DNA from 4 places in the Shewanella sp. HL-SH5 genome. Region 3 is predicted to be linked to each of the others. Evidence: predicted binding sites of a transcription regulator. Region 3 holds the regulator's gene; each other region holds the start of a gene.
The links. Region 3 encodes sigma-54, which starts transcription at its own class of promoters, with help from an activator protein. Its sites were predicted from a motif close to GTTGGCACGNNNNTNGNNT; they were not measured.
Positions count from the first base shown of each region.

Region 1: a site for sigma-54 is predicted at 1,887-1,905, ahead of flhA (flagellar biosynthesis protein FlhA). Genes of this name have one in related genera too.
Region 2: a site for sigma-54 is predicted at 2,678-2,696, ahead of ACRWQM_RS12015 (flagellar hook-length control protein FliK). Genes of this name have one in related genera too.
Region 4: a site for sigma-54 is predicted at 1,952-1,970, ahead of glnA (glutamate--ammonia ligase). Genes of this name have one in related genera too.

Region 1 is NZ_CP195038.1:2,741,627-2,746,445, reverse strand. It holds gene fliR (flagellar biosynthetic protein FliR) at 1-672, shown strand, start outside; gene flhB (flagellar biosynthesis protein FlhB) at 684-1,817, shown strand; gene flhA (flagellar biosynthesis protein FlhA) at 1,951-4,050, shown strand; gene flhF (flagellar biosynthesis protein FlhF) at 4,080-4,819, shown strand, end outside.
Region 2 is NZ_CP195038.1:2,749,335-2,754,153, forward strand. It holds gene fliM (flagellar motor switch protein FliM) at 1-227, opposite strand, end outside; gene fliL (flagellar basal body-associated protein FliL) at 256-780, opposite strand; gene ACRWQM_RS12015 (flagellar hook-length control protein FliK) at 897-2,540, opposite strand; gene fliJ (flagellar export protein FliJ) at 2,735-3,181, opposite strand; gene fliI (flagellar protein export ATPase FliI) at 3,257-4,597, opposite strand; gene fliH (flagellar assembly protein FliH) at 4,566-4,819, opposite strand, start outside.
Region 3 is NZ_CP195038.1:3,603,479-3,608,297, reverse strand. It holds gene rapZ (RNase adapter RapZ) at 1-463, opposite strand, end outside; gene ptsN (PTS IIA-like nitrogen regulatory protein PtsN) at 460-903, opposite strand; gene hpf (ribosome hibernation promoting factor) at 906-1,193, opposite strand; gene ACRWQM_RS15735 (RNA polymerase factor sigma-54) at 1,220-2,713, opposite strand; gene lptB (LPS export ABC transporter ATP-binding protein) at 2,874-3,605, opposite strand; gene lptA (lipopolysaccharide transport periplasmic protein LptA) at 3,602-4,189, opposite strand; gene lptC (LPS export ABC transporter periplasmic protein LptC) at 4,176-4,736, opposite strand; gene kdsC (3-deoxy-manno-octulosonate-8-phosphatase KdsC) at 4,733-4,819, opposite strand, start outside.
Region 4 is NZ_CP195038.1:260,324-265,142, forward strand. It holds gene typA (translational GTPase TypA) at 1-1,525, opposite strand, end outside; gene glnA (glutamate--ammonia ligase) at 2,091-3,500, shown strand; gene ACRWQM_RS01130 (outer membrane protein transport protein) at 4,153-4,819, shown strand, end outside.

The DNA of each region.
Region 1 (4,819 bases), 860 kb from region 3:
TTCTCAATGGCCTTTACGTTTGCCATTGTGCCTGTACTCCCGCCTGTTGAAAATGTAGAGCTATTTGCACTTAGCTCAGTGTTTATTACTTTACAACAGCTTTTAATTGGTACTGCAATGGGCTTTGTGAGTGTGATGATGATGCAAACATTCGTGCTGACAGGACATATTATTGGTATGCAAACCAGTTTAGGTTTTGCATCAATGGTTGATCCGGGCTCTGGTGAGCAAACCCCTGTGGTGGGTAATATATTCTTGCTTCTTGCTACGTTAATATTTTTAGCTGTTGATGGTCACTTACTAATGTTTAGAATGATTGTCGCCAGTTTTGAAACTATTCCAGTATCGGCAGAAGGTATTAATATTACCACCTATAAAAATCTTGCTGAATGGGGATCTTATATGTTCGGCGCGGCACTAACTATGTCTATCTCAGCCATTGTTGCGTTATTATTGATCAATTTATCTTTTGGTGTAATGACCCGTGCATCACCACAGTTGAACATCTTTTCAATAGGTTTTCCAGTCACCATGGTTAGCGGATTAGTGATATTGTGGCTAACATTAGGTCCTATCATGGCACATTTTGATGAAGTATGGTTAGCAGCCCAATTATTGATGTGTGATATTTTACAACTGCAATGCCAAATTGATGGTGATGTTGCTTTTTAAGGACACAGTAAATGTCAGAAGCTGACAGTGGTCAAGAACGCACAGAAGAGCCCACCAGTAAGCGTCTTGAACAGGCGCGTGAAAAAGGTCAGGTTGCTCGCTCTAAAGAGTTAGGCACTGCTGCGGTATTACTTGCTGCATCGGTTGGCTTTGCTATGACTGGGCCTGCTATCGCCAAAAGTTTATATACCATAATGAAACAAATTTTTACCATGGAGCGAGATCAAATCTTTGATACTAATTCGATGTATCGAATTTGGGGCGTGGTGGGCAATGAGCTTGCTTGGCCTTTGGTAAGTTTTATTGCTTTGCTCGCTTTGGTATCTTTTTTGGGCAATATCGTTTTAGGTGGCTTGTCTTTTTCTGTAAAAGCTTTTATGCCCAAGGGCAGTAAAATGAGTCCCGTTAGTGGATTTAAGCGAATGTTTGGAACGCAGGCGTTAGTGGAGTTAACTAAGGGTATAGCCAAATTTTCGGTAGTAGCCATTGCTGCGTATTTCTTACTAAAGTTCTATTTTTACGATATTTTAATGTTGTCTAGCGACCATTTACCTGGCAACGTTTACCATGCTTTAGATTTATTAGTATGGATGTTTATTCTGTTATGTTCCTCGATGCTAATCATTGTGATTATTGATGTACCGTTTCAAATTTGGAATCACAATAAACAACTTAAAATGACCAAACAAGAAATTAAAGACGAGTACAAAGATTCTGAAGGCCAACCTGAAGTTAAAGGCCGTGTCAGACAACTGCAACGAGAAATGGCGCAAAGAAGGATGATGGCCGAAGTGCCCAATGCTGATGTTATTGTGGTCAACCCTGAACACTATGCTGTAGCGGTTAAATATGATGTTGCCCGCTCCTCCGCACCATTTTTAATTGCTAAAGGAGTTGATGATGTTGCATTTAAAATTCGTGAAATCGCTCGTGAGCATAACGTTGCGATTGTGTCTGCACCACCATTAGCAAGGGCTATTTATCATACAACAAAAGTAGATCAACAAGTGCCAGAAGGCTTATTTACCGCTGTTGCTCAGGTGCTTGCATATGTATTTCAGTTAAAACAATACCAAAAAGGTAAGGGGCGTCGTCCTATACCAGTCCCGTTAAAACAACCCATTCCGGATGAACTAAAGCATTAATAACACTCTTAGATTGTTTTTTAATCCTAGTAAATAGATTCTATTATCAAATTATGATTGAATTTTTTTGTTGGCTTAATTCTTGCTATTTGACTGTACGCGTCAAAAATTCATCAGTAAAAGGCTTTCGCGAATGGATGTAAAAGCAGTTTTCGGGCAATTTAAACAAATCCGACCATCAACCTTTAAAGGAATTGGTACGCCTCTGTTAGTGTTGGCGGCATTAGGGATGATTGTTTTACCGATCCCGCCATTCTTATTAGATATCTTGTTTTCATTCAACATTGCACTGGCTTTAGTCGTGCTGCTTGTCGCTATTTATACCGACAGGCCACTCGATTTCGCCGCTTTCCCCACAGTACTTTTAGTGGCTACTTTACTAAGACTTGCCTTAAATGTGGCTTCAACTCGAGTGGTATTACTAGAAGGTCATAATGGTGGCGACGCGGCGGGTAAAGTCATTGAAGCCTTCGGCTCAGTGGTTATTGGTGGTAACTATGCTGTTGGTTTAGTTGTGTTTTTAATCTTGATTATTATTAACTTTGCTGTTGTAACTAAAGGTGCAGGCCGTATATCAGAGGTCAGTGCACGTTTTACCTTAGATGCTATGCCTGGTAAACAAATGGCCATTGATGCCGACTTAAACGCAGGTATTCTAAACCAAGAGCAAGCGCGTATTCGTCGTGAAGAAGTGACCCGTGAAGCGGACTTTTATGGCGCAATGGACGGTGCGTCAAAATTTGTAAAAGGTGATGCGATAGCCGGTATTATGATTTTGGTTATCAACATGTTGGGCGGCTTTGTCATTGGTATGGTCCAGCATGGGCTTGATTTTTCTAGTGCAGTTGAAGTTTATACTCTGCTAACCATAGGTGATGGTCTAGTCGCCCAGATACCCGGTTTACTGCTTTCAATTGCAGCCGCTTTGATGGTTACTCGTCAAAATGAATCTGGTGATATGGGCCAGATGATGATGAGCCAGATGTTTGACAAGCCTAAGTCGCTAGCAATTGCAGCAGGTTTGTTATTTGTTATGGGTATTGTGCCAGGTATGCCACATGTCGCTTTTATCAGCTTTGCATTTATTACCGCGGCCACTGCTTATATGGTACAAAAACGTATTAATGAGAAAAAATCAGCTGCGTTAGAATTAGTCAAAAAAGGCCCGTCAGATATCAAAGATAAAGAACCAAAAGATTTAAGTTGGGATGATGTCCGTCACGTTGACACTATCGGTTTAGAAGTTGGATATAGACTCATCCCCTTGGTTGATAAAGGCCAAGGTGGTGAATTATTGAGTAGAATTAAAGGTGTGCGTAAAAAGCTATCACAAGAATTAGGCTTTTTAGTGCCAGCAGTGCATATTCGTGACAATCTAGATTTATCGCCAAATTCATATCGTATTCACTTAATGGGCGTGGTCGTCGGTGAAGCTGAAGTCAGACATGATTGTGAGTTAGCCATTAATCCTGGCCAAGTTTATGGCAAGCTTGATGGCATAGAAACGACTGATCCAGCATTTGGGTTAGAAGCCGTTTGGATTGCACCAGAGCAACGTGAGCATGCGCAAACACTAGGCTATACAGTGGTAGATACTGCAACAGTGGTTGCAACCCATATCAGCCAATTACTCAGTAATAATGCTGCTAAGTTATTAGGTTATGAAGAAGTACAACAATTAATGGACATGCTTTCTAAGCAGTCACCAAAACTTGTTGATGGCTTTATTCCGGATGTAATGTCGCTAGGCAATGTGGTTAAAGTAATGCAAAATCTATTGAATGAAGGTGTATCTGTGCGTGACTTACGCACTATAGTGCAAACTTTGCTGGAATACGGCACGAAAAGTAATGATACTGAAGTACTTACAGCAGCCGTTCGAATTGCGCTAAAACGTATGATAGTGCAAGAAATATCCGGACCTGAGCTAGAAATCCCCGTCATTACTTTGGCGCCAGAGTTGGAACAAATGTTGCATAAGTCTATGCAGGCGACAGGGGGAGAAGGGCCAAATATTGAACCAGGCCTTGCAGAACGCATGCAGCAGTCATTACTTGATGCTTCACAGAAACAAGAAATGGTCGGTCAGCCAGCCATTTTATTGACATCAGGCATGCTGCGTTCAACTCTGTCACGATTTGTTAAGTACACTATTCCAAATTTAAGGGTAATTTCGTATCAAGAAATTCCAGATGAGAAACAGATACGGATTGTTTCATCTGTTGGCCAATAGTGATAACGTCAGATAAAAGAGGTGCGTAAGTGAAAATTAAACGATTTTTTGCCAAAGATATGCGCGCAGCATTAGCGCAAGTCAAAGAGACCCTTGGTTCTGACGCTGTCATTATGTCGAATAAAAAAGTGGCAGGCGGGATTGAGATTGTCGCCGCCGTTGATTACGATGAGCCTAAGGCGCGTGCCGCAATGGCAACACCAACTCCAGGCTTTATGGATCTTAGTGAGGATCGCGTATCACTTGCATCTAACTCTGTAATCAAGGCAAAAACAAAAATTAATCCACCGCCAGCGGCAGATTCATTACAAGCGTTGTTAGAGAAACAACAAAGCCGCTTAAGTCAGCAAATGCCTCCTAAACAAGATGACTCTGATTTACCTGAATGGGCGCGCCAATTACAAGGTGCGACAGCTGACGCCAAGCCAGCTAAACCTCAGTATCAGCAACAGGCTGGATTTGATAAGCAGTCAAAAAATAATAAAGTCAGTTCGACTGAAATGGATGCGCTTCGTGAAGAAATGGCTTCATTACGTAACTTACTGACTCATCAAGTATCTTCATTGATGACTGAACAAAAAAAGCGGAAAGATCCTGTGGGTGCTATGCTTGAAAGTAAACTACTTGCTGCAGAGTTTTCAGCACCCGTTGCAGCTAAACTTTCATCTCTGAGTCAACACTATAATCCAGCGGAATTAGTGCGTTCATTACCACAAAGTTTGGCTAACTTACTTGATAACCAAGGTGATGATATTGTAAAGCGCGGAGG
Region 2 (4,819 bases), 850 kb from region 3:
ACTTCTGCCGCTCTGCGCATCATATTAAACATGCTGATCCGTAGATGACGAGCAAATCGTTCATTGACAATTTCCAGTGTCGGCATTCGGCCACGAACGATACGATCTTGAGACGAGAAGTCATAAGATCGCGCATCTTCGCCACCTATATCACCATCATCCTCATCAACATCATCAACACCATGTAATAGTGCGTCAATCTCGTCTTGACTTAATAAATCACTCACATGTTCACCTTAACTCTATCCATCTGGATTATTGCATCACAAAACCAGTAAATAGCACTTTCTCAACAAGAGGCTTTCCAGTAACAGGTTGCAAGGTATTTTGTACACTTAATAACGCCAATTGACGTACTTCATCTTTACCCGCTTGTGTACTTAACTTTTGAACATCTGCACCGCTAAAAGTGGTTAGTAAAGCATCTTCAATTAAGGGAATGTGCTTTCTAACTGCAGTTTCATCATCAGCGCCACGCACCATTAATTGCACTTTAATTTCCACTAAACGAGATCTATCGACCCCAGGCAAATTGAACAAAAATGGTCTTGGCATACCGACATAATTTGCTTCATTAGTTGGTGCTTGAGAAGAGGATTCGGTAACCGCACCAACATCATCACTTTGAGCTGCTGCAGCAGGCTCGTCAGAGCCTAGAAAAAACCATGCTCCTCCCCCAATTAATAATGCTACAACTAGCCCAATTCCACCGAAAAGGATTAATTTTTTAGATTTTTTTGGTTCACTGCTTGCTTCATTAAGCTCTAACTCTTCAGCCATGGAGATCCCTAAACAAATTATGCGTATCAACTATGCGAATATCTAATAAGGGTAACATAAACCGCTTAGTTAGCTTATGAACCTTTAAGATAATAATTATGCTATAGATTACCGACTTAAGCGTAATAATCTATACCTGATTGCAAACTCTCTGGATGATTTTGAAACATTGAATGCTCTACCGCGGAATTTTCATCCATATTTTGCTGTTCAGCATAGCGTTCCGATGAGTCTTGCGGCTGTCCATCCCGTCCTCCGCCACCTTGAGAAACCTGGCTGTCGGTAAGTTGTAATCCTTCTTGCGCTAACATGTCTCTTAATCTAGGGATTGCTTGCTCAATCAATTCACGAGTTTGTGACTGCGTAACATGAAACTGTACTTGAGTTTGATCGCCATTTATCTGAATTTTAACCGTCAAGTGACCTAACTCAGGTGGATCAAGGCGAATTTCCGCCTGTTGAATGCCATTACTAACCATAGTGATCAATTGCTGCTTCATTACAGGTGAAAAACGTTGAATCATCTCCTGCATTTGAACTTGAGATTCACCCTGCTGCTTTAAAGATAATTGAAACTGCGGTACTTCACTTTTATGAATAGGGGTAAAACTACTTTGATTTTGCATCGCCTTTACATCAATCGCTTCATCCGGAGCACCAAAAACGTCAATACGAGCTGATTTGGCTAATTCGCTATCTATATTGGTTAACGCTGCAACAGAAGCTGTTTTAAGAGACTCAACAGAAGCTGGCGTTTTTGAGTCAACCTGCGCCACAGCCATTGGCTCAATGACGTTAGCTGGACTAGGAGCTTTATCGCCCAAAATATTATCACTATCTTGAGTGCCCACCGAGCTAAATAAAGCATTATTTTTTTGACCCAAAGAGTCATTCGCTAATTTAGTCGCATCACTGTCTTGAATGATATTTTTAGCCATATTGGCACTAGCCATAGCAGACATTGGAGCTTGAAGGGGCGCAATTGGAGAAGACTCTGTAATCGCTGGAGAGACATCATTAAGTGAATTAGCAGCAATAGGATCCCATTTAACCTCTAAATTTTTAGCTGCTAAGTCTAAAATAGATTCATCAAGCACCGGAGCTTGTAAATTAAAGTCAGCTACAAGGTTAACTAAATCATCATGGCTCAACGCAATTAACTGTTCGGCTGATAAAGTTGAAAAATCACTCAACAATTCTTTTTCTGAATCAGACAATGATGCCAAAAATTCGTCATTAGACTCACCTTCAAGCGGCAATTGAATCATATTACTAAACAGGCTATTTTCTAATAGATCTATGTTAGTAATGTCACTATCAGTGTCTTTACTAGCGACTTGATTATCCAAAATGTCAAAATCACTTTCAATGCCATCAATGTTAGATAAAGCCTGCGTTATAGCATCAAGACTGCCATCATCTGTAACATTACTTTCACCCTTAACCTCAAATATCGGCAATATTTGTCCGTCACCCTTTGACTTGTCAAATGACTGCGCCATGTCTAATTGAGCGAAAATAAGCTCAATATCAGTTCCCTCTAGAGGCTCTGATAAATCAACATCAATAGTGGTGATTGCAGATTGCTCAGACTGTTTACTCGTATTAACAAGTTTAGCCGATTGAAAAGAAGACATTTGGCTTGCTTGATTAAATTCATCTATAAATGATTTACTTTCAGATGCTTGAATAGCATCTTTAGCCTGTGAGCCTGTAGACTTACTCGTACCAGTTAAGAGAATATTACTCATCTGTTGCATTATATATGCTCCACAAACTCAATCTAAAAGAAGATAATCAATCATCTTTTGTGTATTTAATCTACCGCCCAATAACACGCTAAATAAAATGTCACAACGCCACTTCAATGACGATTAATTATTACGTAGTAGATACTAAGCAATAAAAGTGCCAACATAATAGTTGCAATTTGATTATCGTCTTATCAAGAAAGCTACTTATTTAAGCGCTGGCGAATATATTGTTGCATTGCAAACTCATCAGACATTTTTTGCTCGCGTTTAGTTTCTGCAACTTGTGCTTTTTCTGCTTTGTTGGCTAACAACATTTCAATGGCTTTACGTTTTTGTTGTTTTTCAAGCCAATGAGTTTGACGATAACTTATCTGGTATTCAGCATCTTGAACAGCTGTTACTTGCTGAGTAATAGCACTATCGACCTGTTTAATAAATTGATGAAATTGATGATATTGATTGGCGCTAATACTTTGCCCTTGTTGGCTTTTCATTTGCTTCATGTAATCGAGACGGTAGTTATTTAGCGCATCTAACTGACCTTGCCGTTTCTGTTTTTCAAATTGCGCCGACTTAAGCTGCATGGCGGCTTGGCTTTCAGCTTCAGTCGCTAATTTGAGAACGGTAAATAACGGATCACTTGCCATAGGTTACCTCTTATCAACACACCGAATAAATCAACACACCTGATAAATCAACAGTAGAATAAATATTGCTTTGAATTAATTCTGACATTGACCCGCTATTTGCGTCATCATAATAGCGCTACTGTCAAAACTAATCGCTTCTTTATAACCCTGACGTAAAAAGGCATTCATTGCAGGTTGTAACCTAATCGCATTATCAATCCGCGGATCACTCCCTTGAGAATATGCCCCAATAGAAATCAAATCTCGATTCTGTTGATAAAGAGAGTACATTTGTTTAACGCGGCGCATTGCCTCTAAGTGTTCATCACTGATCACCATAGGCGCTACGCGACTAATGGATTGCTCTATATCAATAGCCGGATAATGGCCTGAATCAGCAAGCCGACGCGATAACACCACGTGGCCATCTAAAATAGCCCGCGATGCATCAGCAATAGGGTCTTGCAAATCATCCCCCTCGGTTAAGACAGTATAAAAAGCCGTGATAGACCCCTGACCTGGGCCACCATTACCCGCACGTTCAACTAATCTAGGCAACTTAGCAAACACGGAAGGTGGATAACCTTTTGTTGCGGGCGGCTCACCAATCGCTAAAGCCACCTCACGTTGAGCTTGAGCATAACGGGTTAAACTATCCATTAGTAACAATACGTTATAGCCTAAGTCTCGAAAATATTCTGCTATACGAGTCGATGTTTCGCATGCCCTCAAGCGCATTAATGGAGAGGTATCGGCAGGTGCTGCTACAACAACTGAACGGGCACGTCCTTCATCACCTAATATCTCTTCTATAAATTCTTTAACTTCTCGGCCACGCTCGCCAACGAGCCCAACGACAATAACATCGGCATTTGAACCACGGGTCATCATGCCTAATAAAACACTCTTACCCACACCAGAACCAGCAAATAAGCCCATTCGCTGACCCTTACCCACTGTTAACATGGCATTAATAGCACGAACCCCAACATCTAAAGGCTCGGTAATTGCACGTCGAGATAAGGGATTGATATAAGGAGGATGACGAGAAGCCTGTTCACTTGTGGTTAATGGGCCCAGCCCATCAAGGGGCTGACCGCTGCCATCTAATACGCGGCCCAACAAACTTAAGCCTACTTTTAAGCCTTCTTGCTCACCTAAAGGCTGCACTTTTGCGCCAGGTAATACCCCCCGAAGCTCTTCAACAGGCATTAAATATAATAATTTATCATCAAATCCAACAACTTCAGCCGTCAGCTCACCAGCCATAGTTTCAATTGAACACAAACTGCCCACAGGTGCGCGACACCCAGTCGCTTCTAGTGTTAACCCTACAACACGCACTAACTGGCCGCTAGCAATAGGGCGTACAGGAGCAACCTTAAGATGATGGGTTTTAAGTTTATTCAGTAACTGATGTTGGCGGTCTTTCATCAACTTCACCTTGCTCAGTAATTTGCGTATCAGCGTGTTTAGATGAAGCTATGTCAATTGCTTCTGCTTCGAGAGATTGTGATTGTGAGTCTGATTGCTCTTTATCTATAGCCGCTTGTGCTGAACCAACTGCATCAGTTGGTGTTTCAGAAACTGACTCTGGCACATTGTCGATTAATGACGCTGTGGCGTCAGGCTCAGATACAGTCGAATGTTCATCGC
Region 3 (4,819 bases):
TGCCCATTAAAATTTCACGTACTTGATCACTAAGTTGATAAATATTTAGCTTAGATGTATCGATAAAATGGTCCACGTATTCAGAAATAGGCGCTAGTAGCTCACCTTCAAATTGAATCGCATCTTGTAGGGACATATTCTTTTTCGATAAAGGATGTAGTCGTCGGGTTTCACTGTAACGTTTTAGTAGTGCCTCATCACTTGCCTGTAAAAAAAAGCTTATGACTTCCGTATCCTCAGATAACCACGCTAGCTGCTGCTGTAATACTTTACCTTGCTCTTCTATATTTCGAACATCAACACTTATAGCCACCAGTTCATTGGTGTTTCTAAGCTGTTCTAATAGCCGTCCAATTAAGGGCAGTGGTAAGTTATCAACGCAATAGTAACCTAGGTCTTCTAGTACCCTAAGTGCGACAGATTTACCTGAGCCCGAACGACCGGATACAATGACTAATTTCATGCTGTGATAACCTGATAGAGTTCAGTTGAGTTACTTGCTTTTCGTAACTGCTTAAGAATATGTTTATCCGATAACTTTTCAGCCATTGAGGATAGGGTACTGAGATGTTGCTGACACTGGTCTGCTGGCACCAGTAATGCAAATAAGAGATCCACTGGTTGTTTGTCGATAGCATCAAATGAAATCGCTTCTTCGCACTTTATAAAAACCGCGATAGGGCGAACGATGGACGTTAAACGACCATGCGGGATTGCAATGCCAGAGCCTATTCCTGTGCTACCCATCTTTTCTCTAGCCACTAGGCTTTCAAAAATCTCTTGTGAAGAGAGGGATGGGTACTGGGCTGCAGCTAAATCGCTGATAAGCTCCAGTACCTTTTTCTTACTGCCCGGTGTGGCACAGGAGGTGCATTCCGGCTGCAGGATGGTACTAAGTTCCATCATTAATGCTTAGTTAATTTCTCTTTGTGTTTAATGACCTGACGATCGAGTTTATCAATCAGGGCGTCTATAGCGTGATACATGTCAGCATGTTCAGATGTCGCAAATACCTCAGCTCCATTCAAGCTGACTTTTGCTTCAGCTATCTGTTGTTGCTTTTCGACATTTAATACTACGTGGACATTATTGATCTGATCGAAATGTCGTTCAAGTTTTGTAAACTTACTTGTGACATATTCTCTTAGTGATTCAGTAATTTCAATATGATGACCCGTTAAGGTGATTTGCATATTTATCCTCCAATTGCCTAGGTAGATTATAAACTCTTACGTTGGTTTGAGGGAGGGATCATCATCGCTTCGCGGTATTTCGCTATGGTACGACGTGCAACATTAATCCCTTGTTCTGCCAGAAGATCTGCCATTTTACTGTCGCTTAGTGGTTTTTTCTGGTTTTCAGCAGCAACCAGCTTTTTAATAAAAGCTCTAATTGCTGTAGACGAACATTCTCCGCCATCATCAGTACTGACATGGCTAGAGAAAAAATACTTAAGTTCGAACAGTCCGCGCGGTGTGTGCATATACTTTTGTGTGGTGACACGCGAAATAGTGGACTCATGCATTTCGACAGCTTCAGCTATGTCATTCAACACCATAGGCTTCATGGCTTCAGCACCGTACTCAAAAAAACCTTGCTGAAATTGCACAATACAATTGGATACTTTAAGCAGGGTGTCGCTGCGGCTTTCTAAGCTTTTGATAAACCATTTGGCTTCTTGTAAGTGACCTCGAATAAATTGAGTGTCTGTTGAACTCTTACTGCTTTTTGCCATGGCGGCATATTGTTGATTAATACCTATTTTTGGCATGTTATCAGGGTTCAATTCAACCACCCAACGGCCATTCTTTTTGGTCACTGACACGTCTGGGATAACATATTCATCATCCGGTGGGGTGATCATCGTGCCAGGACGTGGATTTAAAGATTGAATTAATTCAATTGCTTCGCGCAGCTCATCTTCTTTTAGCTTAGTTTTGCGCATGAGTGTGCGAAAATCACGTCCAGCAATCAAATCTAAATAATCTTTGATTAACATTCTGGCATTATCAATATGGGGCGTGTCTGGTGCAAACTGAACAAGTTGAATCAATAAACATTCACTTAAGCTACGTGAGGCGACACCCAGAGGGTCGAAATGTTGTATACGTTTTAGTACCGCTTCGACTTCGTCTAATTCGACAGAATCATCGCCCATAGCTTCTAAAATATCTTCAGTACTTTGGGTGAGATAACCTGTGTCATCAATGGCATCAATAATGGCTGTGGCAATAGCGAGGTCTGTTTCAGAAAAAGGGGTTAGATTTTTTTGCCATTCTAAATGCTCGTATAATCCTTCGGATGTTTCACCTTGGAAGGGCATGTCATCATTTGGCATGCTGCCAGAACCCGAACCAGGGCTTGCCATTGGGGAGGCGCTGTACACTTCATCCCAGGTAGTGTCCATTGGCAAGTCTTCAGACATTTGCTCTTTAGTCATTGACTCTGCGGTGTCGACATTTGAAGTGTCTTTTTCGACTACAGGTGCGCTTACTTCATTGAAGTCAGTTTCTGATAGGTCTTTGGAGTTATCATTTTTGTTGCTAAGTGCTGAAAATTCATCTTCCATTTCAAGCAAAGGATTGGAATCTAATACTTGTTGAATTTCTTGCTGTAACTCCAAAGATGATAACTGCAGCAAACGTATAGCTTGTTGCAGCTGTGGGGTCATAGTGAGGTGCTGACCCATTTTAAGTTGGAGTGAAGCTTTCATTACTGCTGATCCCTAGAAGAATTCGGCTTTCTACACTGATTAAAGTGAGTGATAGTCGCAATTTTTTAACAAATGGTTTTACTTTACCTATACACGATCAATTAGCTTAGTCGCCAGAAACATTTTGCCAAGCAAGTGCTTCAGATCCTATTTAGATTAACTATAGCTTGAATTGTTCGCCTAAGTATACTGCTCGAACTTGCTGATTGTTGAGTACTTCAGTTGGGGTGCCTTCGGCAATCAAATTCCCCTGGCTAACAATATATGCCCGCTCACACACATCAAGTGTTTCACGGACATTATGATCAGTAATTAATACGCCTAGGCCACGGTGTTTGAGTTGCAGAATAATTTTCTTAATATCAATCACTGAAATAGGGTCAACACCCGCAAAGGGCTCATCTAACAATATAAATTTAGGATTGGCTGCTAAAGCGCGTGCAATTTCTACCCGTCGTCTTTCACCACCAGATAGCGACATGCCTAAGCTATCGCGAATATGGGTAATATGGAATTCTTCTAAAAGATGCTCCAGTTCCTGAATTCGCTCATCCGAAGTCATCGATTTTCGGGTTTGCAACACGGCCATAATATTATCGTGCACACTGAGTTTTCTAAAAATACTGGCTTCTTGTGGTAAATAGCCAATACCTTTTCGCGCACGTAAATGCATTGGGTCAGCAGTTAAGTCATCGTCATCAATTAAAATGCGGCCATGATCACTTTTGACTAAACCAACAACCATATAAAACGTGGTCGTTTTACCTGCGCCATTGGGACCAAGTAGTCCGACAATTTGGCCTGTTTTTACAGTTAAGCTGACACTTTTAACCACTTGACGACTTTTATAGCTTTTAGCTAAATTCTCAGCTGTTAAGGTAATTTGGGTCATTGGTTACCTTGCTTTTTTAACGGGATTTCAGGTAATTTTTGTGCTGGTGACTCATCATTTTGGAAATTTTCCGGTTGAATAATGGTAATAACACGATCTTCACCTTTACCGGTACTTTCAGCGATAAGTTCCTGAGCATTGATATTGTAACGGATCACGTTACCCGTCACTTTACTGCCTGCTTGATCTAGCTTAGCGTTACCGGTTAATAACAGTCCAGTTGTTGCTAAGTCATAACGAATTTCATTGGCGCTTGCTGTACCTATGCGACCATCATCAAGTTCTTGTGAAAATGTAGCAGGGTTACCGGTCGCAATGAGCGTTTTAGTCTGGCCGTTTTCAGCTGAAAATGCCCGCAGTTCATCGGCTTCGATATTGATCGAGCCTTGGGTAATTTTTACTGGGCCGTTAAAAATAATTTGATTATTTTTAACATCAGCTCGTTGACTTACGGCAGCAATTTTAAGCTCTTGCTTCAAATCGCCTTCTTTAGCTACGGCGTTTCCTGCTAATACACTAATCGCTAAAGTGCAAATAACACTGCTTTTACCGAGCAATGTGGTTAAAAACTTAATGTGGTTCATATGTCCCTTCTACCTGGCTGAGTAAGGTAATTTGTTCTGCATTGAGATCGGCAAATAGCCCTAAGCCTTGAATAATAAAACCATTACCTTTAATGGTAACTGACTCTTCAGAACGACCTATCATAGTGTTTAAATTAAAGGTGACTTGTTGAGTTTCAAGTGATTGTAATGGTTCTTCAATATCAATGGCATCAATTACTACATCGTTATGTAAACTGACTTCATTTGAATGTTGATCTAAGGTCGCATTTTTAGCTGTTATTTGCCACTGCGCTTTACCATTTTCAGGGTAAAGAAGTAGTACAGGCGCAGTAAATGAAGTGGTATTTGTGCTGGTGAAATGTTCCATATGCTCGGCGCTAACTTTGCTGTCAATAAACCCGAGTTTATTAAATTCTGTCGTGCGAAGATTGTCAGCCACAAAATCAGGTCGCTCAATTCTAGGATCTTTAATTAACGCCATTTGGTTACGTTTGACTTGTACTTGCCAATACAATACCAAGGCTAAGCCAAAAAATGCACAAATAGCCAGTGTGGTTCGATTCATATGCTCATACCATGGGCACTTTCAAATTTATTTTGGCTTAATAACAACAAATCAGTGAGTTCTCTTAAGGCACCATTACCACC
Region 4 (4,819 bases), 830 kb from region 3:
GACCACGGTCTTGTAAACCGAATAGTGCGAATGTTAATGCTTTACCTGTTGCGTTAGAAATCAATACGCCGTTAGCACGTTGACCAATATCGCCACCTTTGTGCGGAGCGTAGTGATCAAATGAATGATAAATTAGACCAGTACCTGAAGTTGCAGTTAAGAACTCAGTTTGGAAACCAATTAAGCCACGGCTTGGGATGATGAAGTCGATACGTACGCGACCTTTACCATCAAGCTGCATATCTTTCATTTCAGCTTTACGCACACCTAACTTTTCAATTACGGTACCTTGATGTTCTTCTTGAACGTCAACAGTCACAGTTTCGAATGGTTCGTGTAGCTCACCATCAACAGTTTTAAGAATTACTTCTGGACGTGATACCGCTAATTCGTAGCCTTCACGACGCATGTTTTCAATCAAGATTGATAAATGTAATTCACCACGACCTGATACGCGGAAACGATCTGGACTGTCAGTTTCTTCAACACGTAGTGCTACGTTGTGAACAAGTTCTGTTTGTAAACGCTCAAGAATGTTACGAGAAGTAACATACTTACCTTCTTTACCCGCGAACGGAGAAGTGTTTACCTGGAACGTCATCGTTAGTGTTGGTTCATCAACTGTTAACGGCGGTAACGCTTCAACTTCAGTCACTGCACAAATAGTGTCAGAAATCTTAAGCTCACCTAAACCTGTAATTGCCACGATGTCACCAGCATTAGCAATTTCAACTTCAGTACGGTCTAGACCCATGTAACCTAATACCTGGCCCATTTTTCCGTTACGTTTCTTACCATCAGCACCAATAATAGTCACTTGTTGGTTAGTTTTTACGTTACCACGCTTAATACGACCAATACCGATAACACCCACGTATGAGTTGTAATCGATTTGAGAAATTTGCATTTGGAATGCACCTTCCGAATCAGCGTCTGGGAAAGAAACTTTCTCAACGATGGTTTGGAAAAGTGGTGTCATGTCTTCGCTAACTACATCTGGATCTAAGGTCGCGAAACCATTCAATGCTGAAGCATAAACAATAGGGAAGTCTAACTGTTCGTCAGTTGCACCTAAGTTGTCGAATAAATCGAATACTTGGTCAATAACCCAATCAGGACGAGCGCCAGGACGGTCAATCTTGTTAATCACAACGATTGGCTTTAGGCCTTGAGCAAACGCTTTCTTAGTCACAAAGCGAGTTTGTGGCATTGGACCATCAACTGCGTCAACTAACAATAATACTGAATCAACCATAGATAGAACACGTTCTACTTCACCACCGAAATCGGCGTGACCAGGCGTGTCTACGATGTTAATGCGGTAGTCGTTCCATTTGATGGCAGTGTTTTTTGCCAGAATGGTGATCCCACGTTCTTTTTCAAGATCGTTAGAATCCATCACACGCTCAGTCGCTTCTCCACGTGAAGCAAGGGTACCAGACTGCGCAAGCAATTTGTCTACCAGGGTCGTTTTGCCATGGTCGACGTGTGCAATAATGGCGATGTTACGTAAATTCTCTAGCACGGATAAAACCTCTATACCATCAAACAAAAAAAGGGATTATTTACAGCAACTATTTAATGATAGCCACCATAAAAAAGCGTGCCATTCTACTCCAGCAAGGCCTCAGTAGATAGGATTTTTTTTGAACACCTCATATTTTCGTCTTATTATGCTATAAATTTGCCGTTAATTTAGTGATATAAACTTTATCATCGCCTTAACGTAGGCTAGGTTACAAAAGATGTAAAACACAGTTTTCGCTATTTTGTTCAGTAAATTGTTATCTGTACGCACTTTTTCGGTTTCAGTCTCTATATAATCAAACTGGCGTGCACCACTCTGGTGTTGTGCACTGTTATGGTGCGTAGAATGGATCTATTTGGTGCAGACTTTGTTTTTTGAGAAAATCTAAAAATATCAAATTTATATAAATCAGATGCTTATATATCTGGCATGATAATAGCTAAGTAAACGTCATCATGTGGACATCATTGTTTTACATTAGTTTGCTGAGTCAATAAAACTTGGTGAACAGTAATATTAAATATTAGAAGGGAATACCCTTGACCCTACCGGAGGCTTGAGAATGTCAGTTGAATCAGTATTAAAGCAACTTAAAGAGTTAGAAGTTAAGTTTGTTGACTTACGCTTTACCGATACTAAAGGTAAAGAACAGCACGTTTCTATTCCATCTCATCAAGTAAATGAAGAGTTTTTTGAAGACGGTAAAATGTTTGACGGTTCTTCAATCGCAGGCTGGAAAGGCATCAATGAATCAGACATGGTATTAATGCCTGATCCAACTACTTTTGTTTTAGACCCTTTCACCGAAGAAACAACAGCACTTATCCGTTGTGACATTTTAGAACCTGGTACTATGACTGGTTACGACCGTGACCCACGCTCTATCGCTAAAAAAGCAGAAGCGTATCTAATTTCTACCGGTATTGCTGATACAGTATTGATTGGTCCTGAGCCTGAGTTCTTCTTATTTGATGACGTTCGTTTTGGTACTGATATGTCAGGTTGTTTCGTGAAGATTGATGCGAAAGAAGCGGCATGGAACTCTGGTAAAGAATACGCTGATGGCAACACAGGTCACCGTCCAATGGTGAAAGGTGGTTATTTTCCAGTTGCGCCAGTTGATTCTTCACAAGACTTACGTTCTGCAATGTGTTTAGTACTTGAAGAAATGGGTCAAGTTGTAGAAGCACATCACCATGAAGTGGCGACAGCGGGCCAAAACGAAATTGCAACACGTTTCAACACTTTGACTAAGAAAGCGGATGAAATCCAAATTCTTAAGTATGTTGTTCATAACATGGCGCATGCTTATGGCAAAACAGCGACCTTTATGCCTAAGCCTATCGTAGGTGACAATGGCAGCGGTATGCACGTACACCAATCTTTAGCTAAAGACGGTGTCAACTTATTTGCTGGCGATAAGTATGCTGGTTTAAGTGAATTAGCGCTTTACTACATTGGTGGTATTATCAAGCACGCTCGTGCATTGAACGCATTCACTAACCCAAGCACTAACTCTTATAAGCGTTTAGTACCACATTTCGAAGCGCCTGTTATGTTAGCTTACTCTGCGCGTAACCGTAGTGCATCTATTCGTATTCCAGTAGTGCCAAGCCCTAAGGGTCGTCGTATCGAAGCACGTTTCCCTGATCCACATGCAAACCCATATTTAGGTTTTGCGGCATTATTAATGGCAGGTCTTGATGGTATACAAAACAAGATCCACCCTGGCGATGCCATGGACAAAGACTTGTATGACTTACCGCCTGAAGAAGCTGCTGAGATCCCACAAGTTGCAACTTCTTTAGAAAACGCGCTTGAAAACTTGAAAGCTGACCATGAGTTTTTAACTAAAGGTGGCGTATTCAGTGAAGATTTCATCCAGTCTTATATCACTTTGAAGACTGCAGAAGCTGAGCGTGTAGCCCGTACTACTCATCCATTAGAGTTTGAAATGTACTACAGCCTATAATATTAACCGCTAACTTTGTTAGCGGTTAAGTGATAAAAAAAGCCTCGCATAGATTGCGGGGCTTTTTATTAAGTTATTTTTACAATTATTTACAACCTTTCTCATTCTGTTTTAACTCATGCTTTGCGAATTTCTGTTTTAAATTCAGCTAACTCGTGTGCGTTAGAACTAGCCAATTTTTTATCATTAGTTATTGATATATATAAATAATTAAATTACATGTTATTTGACTATAACTATTCAGCCAACACTTCGTTGATATCCTTTTGTTTATTGAATAACTTGTGAGCAAGTTATCAGTAATATCAATCATTTTGTGATCCAGCATTTGTACGCTAGCGGTTGCAATGGCGTTTTAGATCCGTAAACTTGCGCCGTATAAATGCCGAGCAATTACTCTAAAAGTGATTTTGGGTTAAAGGCAGATATAAATAACCTCAACTTGGGTTAAGGGATGAATAAGCGGGATTTAAATATTTAAATTCAGATGTTTACTCTCAAACTTGAGCTTTGCGCTGGTAATAAGGCGAACTAACGCGTCAACAGCTAGCCTATTGCAAGTAAATTAAACACAGTTAGCGGTGCAAAGAGCTGTTTGATATGCATTTGTTATCCTGAGCTGAGGTTAAATACAATAACTAAGAGAATGATAATGAAAAAAACAATAATCACTTTGGCAATATCAGCTATTGTCTTTGGCACGACTTCACAAGCTCAAGCTGCAGGTTTTCAGTTAGCAGAATATTCATCAACCGGCTTAGGTCGTGCATTTGCAGGTGAAGCGGCAATGGCCGATAACGCGTCTGCGCAATCACGTAATCCGGCAATGTTAACGTATCTGACCGGGCGTCAACTGTCAGCTGGAGGCATTTATGTCATGCCTAATATTGATGTGACGGGTGACATTGCGATTACCTCTCCTTTATTGGGCGCTCAAGCTATGCATGTGCCAGCCAGTGCGCATGATGTAGCAGGTGACGCACTAGTGCCTAATTTTTATTATTCTAACCAGTTAACTGACGAATGGACCTGGGGATTAACGGTAAACTCAAACTATGGCCTAGCCACTGAAATTGATACTACACATGCTGCGGCAATTTTTGGTAATGAAACCGCGATTACAACGGTAGAGTTTAATCCTAATATTGCTTATAAAATCAATGAGCAATTTTCAGTAGGTGGCGGTCTACGTGTGGTTTATGGAGAAGGTAGTATCAGCGCAACTACGCCTGCTTGGGTGGGGGCGATTAAATCTAATCCAGCATTGCCCGCAGCCGTTGCTGCACGTTTACCAGATTCTGGTATGACGTTAAAAGCAA